DNA from 2 places in the Pseudomonas sp. 05N431 genome. Region 2 is predicted to be linked to the other one. Evidence: riboswitches for the same ligand, from Rfam matches in the RefSeq annotation. Region 2 holds a riboswitch; the other holds the start of a gene.
The links. A riboswitch is a leader RNA that binds a small molecule or an ion and turns the genes downstream of it on or off. The one in region 2 is predicted to bind cobalamin.
Positions count from the first base shown of each region.

Region 1: linked by a shared signal. The riboswitch ahead of cobO (cob(I)yrinic acid a,c-diamide adenosyltransferase) and the one ahead of cobW (cobalamin biosynthesis protein CobW) in region 2 are both predicted to bind cobalamin.

Region 1 is NZ_JBFTMN010000003.1:418,991-423,858, reverse strand. It holds gene AC1DIG_RS07425 (cobyrinate a,c-diamide synthase) at 1-1,172, opposite strand, end outside; gene cobO (cob(I)yrinic acid a,c-diamide adenosyltransferase) at 1,169-1,780, opposite strand; cobalamin riboswitch at 1,862-2,094, opposite strand; gene AC1DIG_RS07415 (hypothetical protein) at 2,253-2,837, shown strand; gene AC1DIG_RS07410 (class I SAM-dependent methyltransferase) at 2,867-3,529, opposite strand; gene AC1DIG_RS07405 (C40 family peptidase) at 3,545-4,078, opposite strand; gene AC1DIG_RS07400 (C40 family peptidase) at 4,244-4,867, opposite strand.
Region 2 is NZ_JBFTMN010000002.1:137,645-142,512, reverse strand. It holds gene cobM (precorrin-4 C(11)-methyltransferase) at 1-311, opposite strand, end outside; gene AC1DIG_RS03620 (cobalamin biosynthesis protein) at 393-806, opposite strand; gene AC1DIG_RS03615 (CbtA family protein) at 803-1,504, opposite strand; gene AC1DIG_RS03610 (CbtB domain-containing protein) at 1,516-1,707, opposite strand; cobalamin riboswitch at 1,831-2,053, opposite strand; cobalamin riboswitch at 2,238-2,449, shown strand; gene cobW (cobalamin biosynthesis protein CobW) at 2,548-3,615, shown strand; gene cobN (cobaltochelatase subunit CobN) at 3,619-4,868, shown strand, end outside.

The DNA of each region.
Region 1 (4,868 bases), on a different contig from region 2:
CCGCGAGCGATCGGCTCAAGCTCGGTGCTGGTCAACGAATGATGGTAGGTGTGGCCACGCAACGCGCCTTCAGGTAACTCGACCGCTTGCAAGGCCAACGCGGCCAGACGCTTTTGCATCACCGCATCTCCGGCCAGCAGCCCTACCAACTCGACACGCGTGCCGTCGACATCGGTCAGTGAGTCGAGCAGGTACAGCATGCCGCCGCATTCAGCCAACAACGGTTTGCCTGCGGCGTGATGTGCGCGAATCGCATCGAGCATTGTGCAGTTTTCAGCCAACGCCACGTGGTGCAACTCCGGGTATCCACCAGGCAGGTACAGGCTGTCGGCTTCTGGCAGTTCACGGTCATGGATTGGCGAGAAGAATCGCAACTCGGCGCCCATCGCCCGCAACAAGTCGAGGCTCGCGCCATACGTGAAGGCAAACGCTTCATCGCGAGCCACGGCAATTCGCACACCGGCCAACAATGGCTCGGCGGCAATCACGTCAGGCGCAGCGAACTCGACGGCGGGCGGCAATGCTACTTCGCAGCTGCTGGCCAACGCTTCGGCGGCCGCGTCGAGGCGAAGATCGAGGTCATTCAATTCACTAGCCTGGACCAGACCCAGGTGACGGCTAGGCAGTTCGATCCCGGTTTCCCGGGACAAGGCGCCATACCAACGCAGGCCTTCGGTGAGGCTGCCTTCAAGCAATTGCGCGTGACGCAAGGTGCCAACGCGGTTGGCCAACACACCGGCAAACGGCAAGTCCGGCTGATAACGTGCCAGCCCCAACGCCAGCGCGCCGAATGTCTGTGCCATGGCGGTGCCATCGATCACGCCCAGCACCGGCACACCGAAATGCCGCGCCAGATCGGCGCTGGACGGCGTGCCATCGAACAGGCCCATGACGCCTTCGATCAAAATCAGATCAGCCTCAGCGGCGGCTTCCCACAACAGCCGACGACTTTCCTGCTCGCCGACCATCCACATGTCCAATTGATAAACCGGCGCTCCGCTGGCGCGCTCGAGAATCATCGGATCAAGAAAGTCCGGGCCGCATTTGAATACCCGGACCTTGCGCCCCTGATTGCGGTGCAAACGGGCCAGCGCGGCGGTGACAGTGGTCTTGCCCTGACCGGAAGCCGGTGCAGCAATCAGTACCGCCGGGCAAAAACGAGGCTCACTCACAGCTCAACGCCTTTCTGCGCTTTGATCCCGGCCTGGAAAGCGTGCTTGATCATGCCCATTTCGGTAACGGTGTCGGCCAGCTCGATCATTTCCGGCTTGGCGCCACGGCCGGTGACCACCACGTGTTGCATCGGTGGGCGCGCCTGCAAATCGCTGAGCACCTGATCGAGGTCCAGATAACCGTGCTTGAGGGCGATATTCAGCTCATCGAGCACCACCAGACCAACGCCCGGGTCACGCAGCAGTTCGCGGGAGACTTCCCAGGCAGCCTCGGCGGCGGCGATATCGCGCTGGCGATCCTGGGTTTCCCAGGTGAAACCTTCGCCCATCACATGGAAGCGCACTTGTTCCGGGAAGCGCCGGAAAAACAGCTCCTCGCCGGTACTGCTGCGCCCTTTGATGAACTGAACCACGCCGCACTGCATGCCATGGCCCATGGCCCGGGCGAGCATACCGAACGCAGAACTGCTTTTGCCCTTGCCGTTGCCGGACAGGACCAGCAGCAAGCCGCATTCATTCGGCGAGTTGGCAATACGTTCATCGATCACGGCTTTCTTGCGCAGCATGCGTGCCAGATGGCGTTCGTCACGATCAGGGGAATCAGTCATGGGGGAGCTCTCCGTTGAGGCTGGATAACGGCGGGCAGGCATAGAAATAGACGGCAAGAAGCCTGGCATCGCCCACCGTGATGCCGCTGGATGGATCAGGCCGGTCTCCGGACTCATGAGCGGCTTGCGCCTGACTGCGCGCCTTCCCATGTCATTTCGACACAGTGGCTCAAAGCGCAGTTTTTACTCATTTACCGTTGCGGGGGCAGCGCCGGGATCGTCGCCCGCTCTGTCAAAGAACGCGCCCTCACCGGCTTCCCTGTTTCACTCGGTCGACCACTGGGTCACAGAGCACCTGAAACAAGTCGCGAAGGTTAGAGGGTTGGGGGTGGAGCGTCAATTAAAGCCGGGGGCTCATCGATGGATAGAAACCGACCCCGATCAATAAACTGGCGCCAATCTTGTGCCACACTGAAAGCGATGATATCAAAGAGCCACAATCTGCCACCACAAGAACAAAAAGGGGAGCAACATGCAAGGCATGATCATCAGTAACCCGAAGCTGGAATTCCTGCGCCCGGTGCTGGAATGCTGGTTCGAGTGCATCGACCGTTACAACGCGGTACGCGGCGATAACGAAAGCCCTTACTGGTTTGACGAACGCGCCAACCTGAGCCTGCTTTCGGCGGCGGCGTGGATGGCTGAAATGGTCACTCTGGAACAGACTCCGACGAAAAAACAGATCGAGGAAGGTGAGCGCAATGGCCGCGCCGATCTGTTTATCGCCAGCAAAGAAGAACGTGCCTACCTTCAAGCCACGCAACGCTGGCCACGAGTCAACAACCTGAATCTGACCCAGGCCTTGCTCGATGTCGTGAGCGATGCGAAAAAAATCAGCTATGCCAGCGACCTGAAACTCGGCTGCCTGTTCGTTGCCCCGCAAAAGACCCAGCACAGTCCTACGCCGGAAGAACTCCAGGACATGGTCGACGACCTGCAAAAGGAACACACCTGCGCCGTGGCCTGGTACTTCCCCTACCCCTACCGCAAATTGCACAACGAAGCCGGCAACTACCATCCGGGCATCGCACTGCTGCTCAAAGAGGCTCGCGGCTGACAGAGTTGCACCTTAGGCCGATCAGGCGTCTAGCGTTTTCGGCACAAGGTCAGACCATCGCCCAGCGGCAACAACGACAGATCGACACGCGAGTCATCCTTCAAGGCACGATTGAGTGCCTGGATGGCTCGGGTGTCTTCGCTCCCAGGATTGTCTTCCAGTACTCGCCCACTCCACAGCGTGTTGTCGAATACCGCCAACCCACCGCTTCGCAGCAGCCGCAAAGCACTTTCCAGATAAGCCGGATAGTTGGCCTTGTCGGCATCGATGAAGATCAGATCGAAGCAACCGCCCTGCCCTTGCTGCTCAAGTTGAGCCAGGGTTTGCAGTGCGGGGGCCAAACGCAAATCGATGCGCTCGGCGAGGCCAGCCTCTTGCCAGTAACGGCGCGCCGTGGCGTTGTACTCTCCGGGAATGTCGCAGCAGATCAACGTGCCGTCATCCGGCAAGGCGGCCGCCATGCACAAGGCGCTGTAACCGGTGAAGGTGCCGACTTCAAGCAAGCGCCTGGCGCCCGTCAGCTTGACCAGCAACGCGAGAAACTGACCCTGCTCGGGCGCCACCTGCCAGCGTGCCATGGGCAGCGCCTGGGTTTCGTCACGCAGGCGGCGCTGCAGCGGCGTTTCGCGCAGGGAAACGTCGAGCAGGTAGTTATAAAGGGAATCGTCGAGATTGAGTGTGCGAGCGGTCATGACAACCTCTGCGAACTACGGGTTATGCGCCAGATGCTCAGGCTGAATGACACGCTTGGCGCTCAGATAGGCTCTCTGCCAATAAGCCTTGGACAAGTAGTCCAGCTTCACCGTACCACCCGTTGCGGGTGCATGCACGAAGCGACCTTCACCGACGTAGATCCCGGCGTGGCTGACTTGCGAGCCGCCATTGGTGGCGAAGAAGATCAGATCGCCGGTCTGCAGAGCCTCTTGGCCAATATCCGGCGCTTGCATGCCGATCATTTCGCGAGTGGAGCGTGGCAGGGAAATACCCGCCGCATCACGGTAGACGTAGCCGATCAGACCACTGCAATCGAAACCTGAATCCGGCGTATTGCCGCCCCAACGATAAGGCGTGCCGACCAGACCCAGCGCGCGAATCAGCACGTCTTCAGCGGCAGGCGAGAACGATTGGGCGGGAGCGAAAACCGGGGCGCGAACGACTTTGACAGGCGGCGGAGTGCGACTGGCGCAGGCGCTGAGCAGCGCTGCGAAGAAGATGAGTACAAGGCGGGCCGACATCGTCATATACAGAACATCCTGATCTGGCTGCGGCTTTCTCTGCCGAGAGGCTGAAAACAAAACCGCGTAAGCAGGGCTTACGCGGTTAGTTAGTCAACAATAGATCAGGATTCTAGCGGCTACGCGCCAAACTTCAAGTAAGACTTTAAGTTGGCCTTACAAAAAGTCCGCTTACTTGCGTGCCGTGACTGTCGTTGGCGCCATGGCGAGTGCTCGCTTGGCCTCAATGAAGGTCTTGCTCCAGTAGCTGTCGCCCAGGTTATCGACCCGGACACCACCGCTGCGGCGGCTGCTGGAATGGATGAACTGGTCATCACCCAGGTAGATCCCGGCGTGACTGACGCGACCGCGACGGCCATTGGTGGCGAAGAACAGCAAGTCGCCAGGCTTCAGGTTGTTGCGCGAGACCAACGGGGCATTTACGTTGATCATTTCGCGAGTGGAGCGCGGCAAGTTCATGCCAGCCTCTTCACGAAACAGATAGCCGATGAAACCGCTGCAATCGAAACCGGCTTCAGAGGTACCGCCCATACGGTAACGGGTACCGACCAGGGACAGGCCACGCTCGAGGATGCTGTCGGCCAAAACCGGAAGCTGGTAAGGCTTGTTGCTGGCAAAGTCTGCCAGTTCTTTTTCGGTAGCCAGCTCTTCCTGATAAATAACGGAAGACTGGGCAGTCGCTGAATTTTTAATCTGCTGATCGTTTTGTTGTTGCGAGACCGGGGAATGAACCGCGCAACCAAAAAGCAGGGTGACAAGTGCGAGAGGCACGAGGGGTGCGAAGCGATTTAGCATG
Region 2 (4,868 bases):
TCAAACGGGATATTCAGCTCGCGCAGGTGACGAATCTGTTCGCCGATCGCCCCATACAGGCTCGGATCGCCGGAATGCACGCGCGCCACATTCTGGCCTTTGCCATGGGCGATTCCGATCAGTTCGATGATCTGTTCCAGGTGCAATTCGGCGCTGTTGACCACCTGTTCGGCCTGATGGCCTTGCAGTACGGCTTCAGGCACCAGCGAGCCGGCGTAGATGATCACCGGGCAGCTGCGAATCAGCCGTTGGCCCTTGACGGTGATCAGTTCCGGGTCGCCGGGACCTGCGCCAATGAAGTAGACGGTCATGGCCGGCTCCTGTGAAAAATTGTCAAAGCAAGGCTTCAGATGAAGATTGCTCATGATCGAAGGCGGGGATTATCGAGGATTTTACGCGGCGCCGGCCAACGCAAACGTCGCCTGGGCATATTTTTGTCGCGGGATCAGCAATTTTGCCGGCGCCTGCACCAGTTGTTCGGCGAGGGCCAGTGCAGCGCTTTCCGCTATGCCATAGCAACCGGTGCGCTCGAAAGCGATTTGCGAGCGATGGCTGAGTTGCGGTTGATAGCCGGCCAATTGTTCGCTGCTGAAGTACAGCAATGGCAGCGCCAGTTGTGTGGCCAACTCGATCAGGCCAGGTTCATCACGTTTCAGATCGATGCTGGCCAGGGCCTTGATCGCTTGTAATTCGATGTGATGAGCCTGCAACGCCTGGTCGAGCAGCGCGCGCAGCATACTGGCCGGGCAGCCGCGCTGGCAGCCCAGGCCGACCACCAGGGTCGGCGCTGCGCTGATGTCGGTCATGCGTGGTATTGACCTTCACTTTTTCGGCGGAACAACCAGGCGCTGATCAGGCCCATGGCCAGCCAGAACGCGGCGTTGGTCAGCTGCGAGGCGATCTTGAATTGCGCTTCGAGGGCTTCGGGGGCCAGCATCGAATGCACTTCAGGCTGCGGAGCGCCGATGATGTGCGGCACGGCCAGAATGGCGACACCGAGCACTTTCAGCAGCCAATGCCGGGCGAACACGATCAGCGCGATACCGACGGCGGTGGACGCTGCCGTGCTGATCCACCAGATCTGCCGTTGTGTCAGGTCTGCGGCGGCAGTCCCCGGCAACTCCGGCGGCAGGCCCAGGGTGGGCGCGAGGACGAAGGTCGCGTAACCGGCCAGCCCCCAGAGCAGGCCTTGAGAGGTGCGAGTCGGGGCGCGCAGGGTGTAGAGACCGGCGAGCATCAGCGCAAAACCGACAGCAACCACCAGATTACCGCCGGTGGTCGACAGCACGCGTTGCCAGCCGTCTTCCGGCTCCCAGGCCTCGGCATCGTGGGTGTGGCCAGCCATGGCGCCTTCGGCATGTTCATGGACTTCAGCCGCCGGGGCTTTTTCGTAGGTCTCCGCCTGAAGAATCAGCGGTGCGACCCAGAAGCTTTGCAGCAGGGTCAGCAGCAGGGCGGCCAGTAAACCGGTGAAACCTGCGGTTTGCGCAATACGCTTGATCATCTCGGCAGGTCTCAGTGGCACGGGAAAGCAGAGCTGTGACGGGTATCGTGGGCAGCGTTGTGCACTGCGTCGATGTGCGAGAAGCCGGCAAAATACACAAGGCATGCGCCCAGGATCGATGCGCCGATAGCGGCAACGAGGCGTTGGCTCAGGGTGGAGGTGGTGCTGGCGGTGGTGTGGCGAGTGCTGCTGATGATCGACATGGCGCTTCCCTCTGGTCAGTCAGTGGGTGAATCGAGCGCATGAAAACCCCCGCGAGCCAGGCACGCAGAGGCTAAAACAGCGCCCGCCCACCGCGGGTTTGTTATTCGTTGCCCTGTGTGGCAAGGCACTATGTGTTGCGGGCCGGTCTCCGGGCTCACGAGGGGCTGGCATTCGCCGAACCTGCAAGAATCGCCTTCCCACGCCGAGCTGGCACAGTGGATCTGATTCTTCGCTCGCTTACCGTTGCGGGGGCAGCACCGGACTGACATGGCTTTTGAGTAAAGCACATGATTCACCGGTTTCCCGTTTCACCCTGTGAAGGGCACCCGTAACAAGGCGTGTAGGAGAGCATGGGCGAGGGCGGGGCGTCAATTGGCAAGCGTTCTCAACGCGAGACCGAGGCGCCGCCATCGCGAGCAGGCTCGCTCCCACATTGGAACGCGGTCAACTGTGTGCGAGCTTGCTCGCGATGGCGTCATCACAGCCGACGCACAACTCAGGTGAACATTGACCCGCCCCGAAGCGATGCGTAGCCTTGCGCTTTCGAGGTTCTTCGGCGCGTGCGCCGAAGCTAAGAAGGGAACGCGGTCGATGCCGCGGCTGCCCCCGCAACTGTGAACGGTTTCGTTTCTGCCATGCCACTGCGCTCTTTTGTTTTCAGGCGCGGGAAGGTGCAGAAGCCGCCAGTCGAAAGACCGGCCCACCGTCAGCCAGGAGACCTGCCTCGATACAGATTCTCACTACAACCGGGCGGGGTGATCCGGTGGCGAATTCTTCCGCGCGCTCAAGCGCAGCCGGTTGTCGTCCCGTATGCCCGCCACCTTGCCAAAGGGCATCCGATGAAAACACTGGCCAAACTTCCCGTCACCATCGTCACCGGTTTCCTCGGTTCGGGCAAAACCACCTTGCTGCGACACATGCTCGATAACGCCCAGGGCCGGCGCATCGCGGTGATCGTCAACGAGTTCGGCGAGCTGGGCATCGACGGCGAAATCCTCAAGCAATGTTCCATCGGCTGCACCGAGGAAGAAGCCAACGGCCGCGTGTATGAGCTGGCCAACGGCTGCCTGTGCTGCACCGTTCAGGAAGAGTTCTTCCCGGTGATGCGCGAACTGGTTGCCCGTCGCGGTGATCTCGACCACATCCTCATCGAAACCTCTGGCCTGGCCCTGCCAAAACCGTTGGTCCAGGCCTTCCAGTGGCCGGAAATCCGCAGCGCCTGCACTGTGGATGCGGTGATCACCGTGGTCGACAGCCCGGCCGTGGCCGCTGGCACCTTCGCCGCTTTCCCGGATCAGGTCGACGCCCAGCGCAAACTCGACCCGAACCTGGATCATGAATCGCCGCTGCACGAGCTGTTCGCCGACCAACTGGCCAGCGCCGACCTGGTGATCCTCAACAAGGCTGACCTGATCAGCCCGGCGGATCTGGCCAAAGTGCGCCTGGAAGTCGCTGAAGAGCTGCCACCAGCAGTGAAAATCATCGAAGCCAGCAGCGGTCGTCTGCCGTTGGACGTGCTGATCGGCCTGGGTGCCGGCTCCGAAGAACACATCGACAGCCGTCACAGCCACCACGACCATCACCACGATGGCGATGACCACGACGACCACGATCACGACGCCTTCGATTCAATTTCCATCGAATTGCCACAAGCCGACGAAAGCCTGTTGCTCGACGCCCTGACCCAATTGGTGGTCCAGCACGGCATTTTGCGAGTCAAGGGTTTCGCCGCCATCCCGAACAAACCGATGCGCTTGTTGATCCAGGGCGTGGGCACGCGTTTCGACAAGCATTTCGACCGTCAATGGGGCGCGGATGAAGCGCGCAGCACCCGTCTGGTGTTGATCGGTCAGCAACTGGACGCCTCCTTGCTCGAAGCGCAATTGCGCGCCGCGCTCAGCGTTTAATCCATGCACTTGCTCAGGACCCAGCCCGGCGGTTTTGTCTCGGATGACAACATTGCTGACCTTGGCCAAACCCCCGCCGAGCTGGTGATTCTGTGCAGCGGCGACTCCAGCCTGGCGCTGCTCGCGGAAGCGGCGCAGCAGTTGCCCGAGGATTATCCGAGCCTGCGCCTGGCAAACCCGATGCAGGTGCAGAACCACGCCTCGGTCGACTTGTATGTCGACGAAGTGCTGCGCCACGCCAAGGTGATTCTGATCTCGCTGCACGGCGGGATCGCCTATTGGCGCTACGGCATCGAACGTCTGGTGGAGCTGTCGCAACGCGGTGTGCAACTGATTCTGGTGCCGGGCGATGACCGTCCCGACCCGGAACTCAGCGACCTCAGCACCGTGCCTGTCGAAGACCGCGAGCGGCTTTGGCACTTTTTGCGTCAGGGCGGCATGGGCAATGCGCTGGATTTGTATCGCTGTCTGGCCAGTCGTTGGCTGGGCCGCGATTACCACTGGTCCGAACCGCAGACCTTGCCGCGTACCGCTATTTACCACCCACACAAAAGCAACGCGACGCTAGGCGATTGGCAAGCCGACTGGCAGGTTAATCAGCCGGTGGCGGCGGTGCTGTTTTACCGTTCGCATTTGCAGGCGGCGAATACCGCCTTCATCGATGTTTTCTGCCAGCGCTTGCAGGCGGCGGGGCTGAATCCGCTGCCGATTGCGCTGGCCAGTTTGAAAGAGCCCGGCTGCCTGACGGTGGTCGAGGACTGGCTGGATGAGGTGCAGGCCTCGGTGATTCTCAACACCACCGGTTTCGCCCAATCCAGCCCTGAGGCACCGCACTTGCGGCCATTCCGGCGCAATATTCCGGTGATCCAGGCGATCTGCGCCCAGGACAACGAACCCGGTTGGCGTGCCAGCGAGCAAGGGCTTGGCCCGCGGGATCTGGCGATGCACATCGCTTTGCCGGAGCTCGATGGGCGGATCATCAGCCGACCGATCAGCTTCAAGGACCTGGCTTGGCGCAGTGAGCGCAGTCAGTCCGACGTGGTCTGCTATCGACCGCAGCCCGAGCGCATGGATTTTGTTGCCGAACTGGCGCGGCGCTGGGTCGAGTTGGCGCGGGTGCCCCATGCTGAAAAACGCATTGCGCTGATCCTCGCCAACTACCCGACCCGCGACGGGCGGATTGGCAACGGCGTTGGCCTCGACACGCCGGCTGCGGCGCTGAATATCCTGCGGGCGCTGCACGCTGAGGGCTA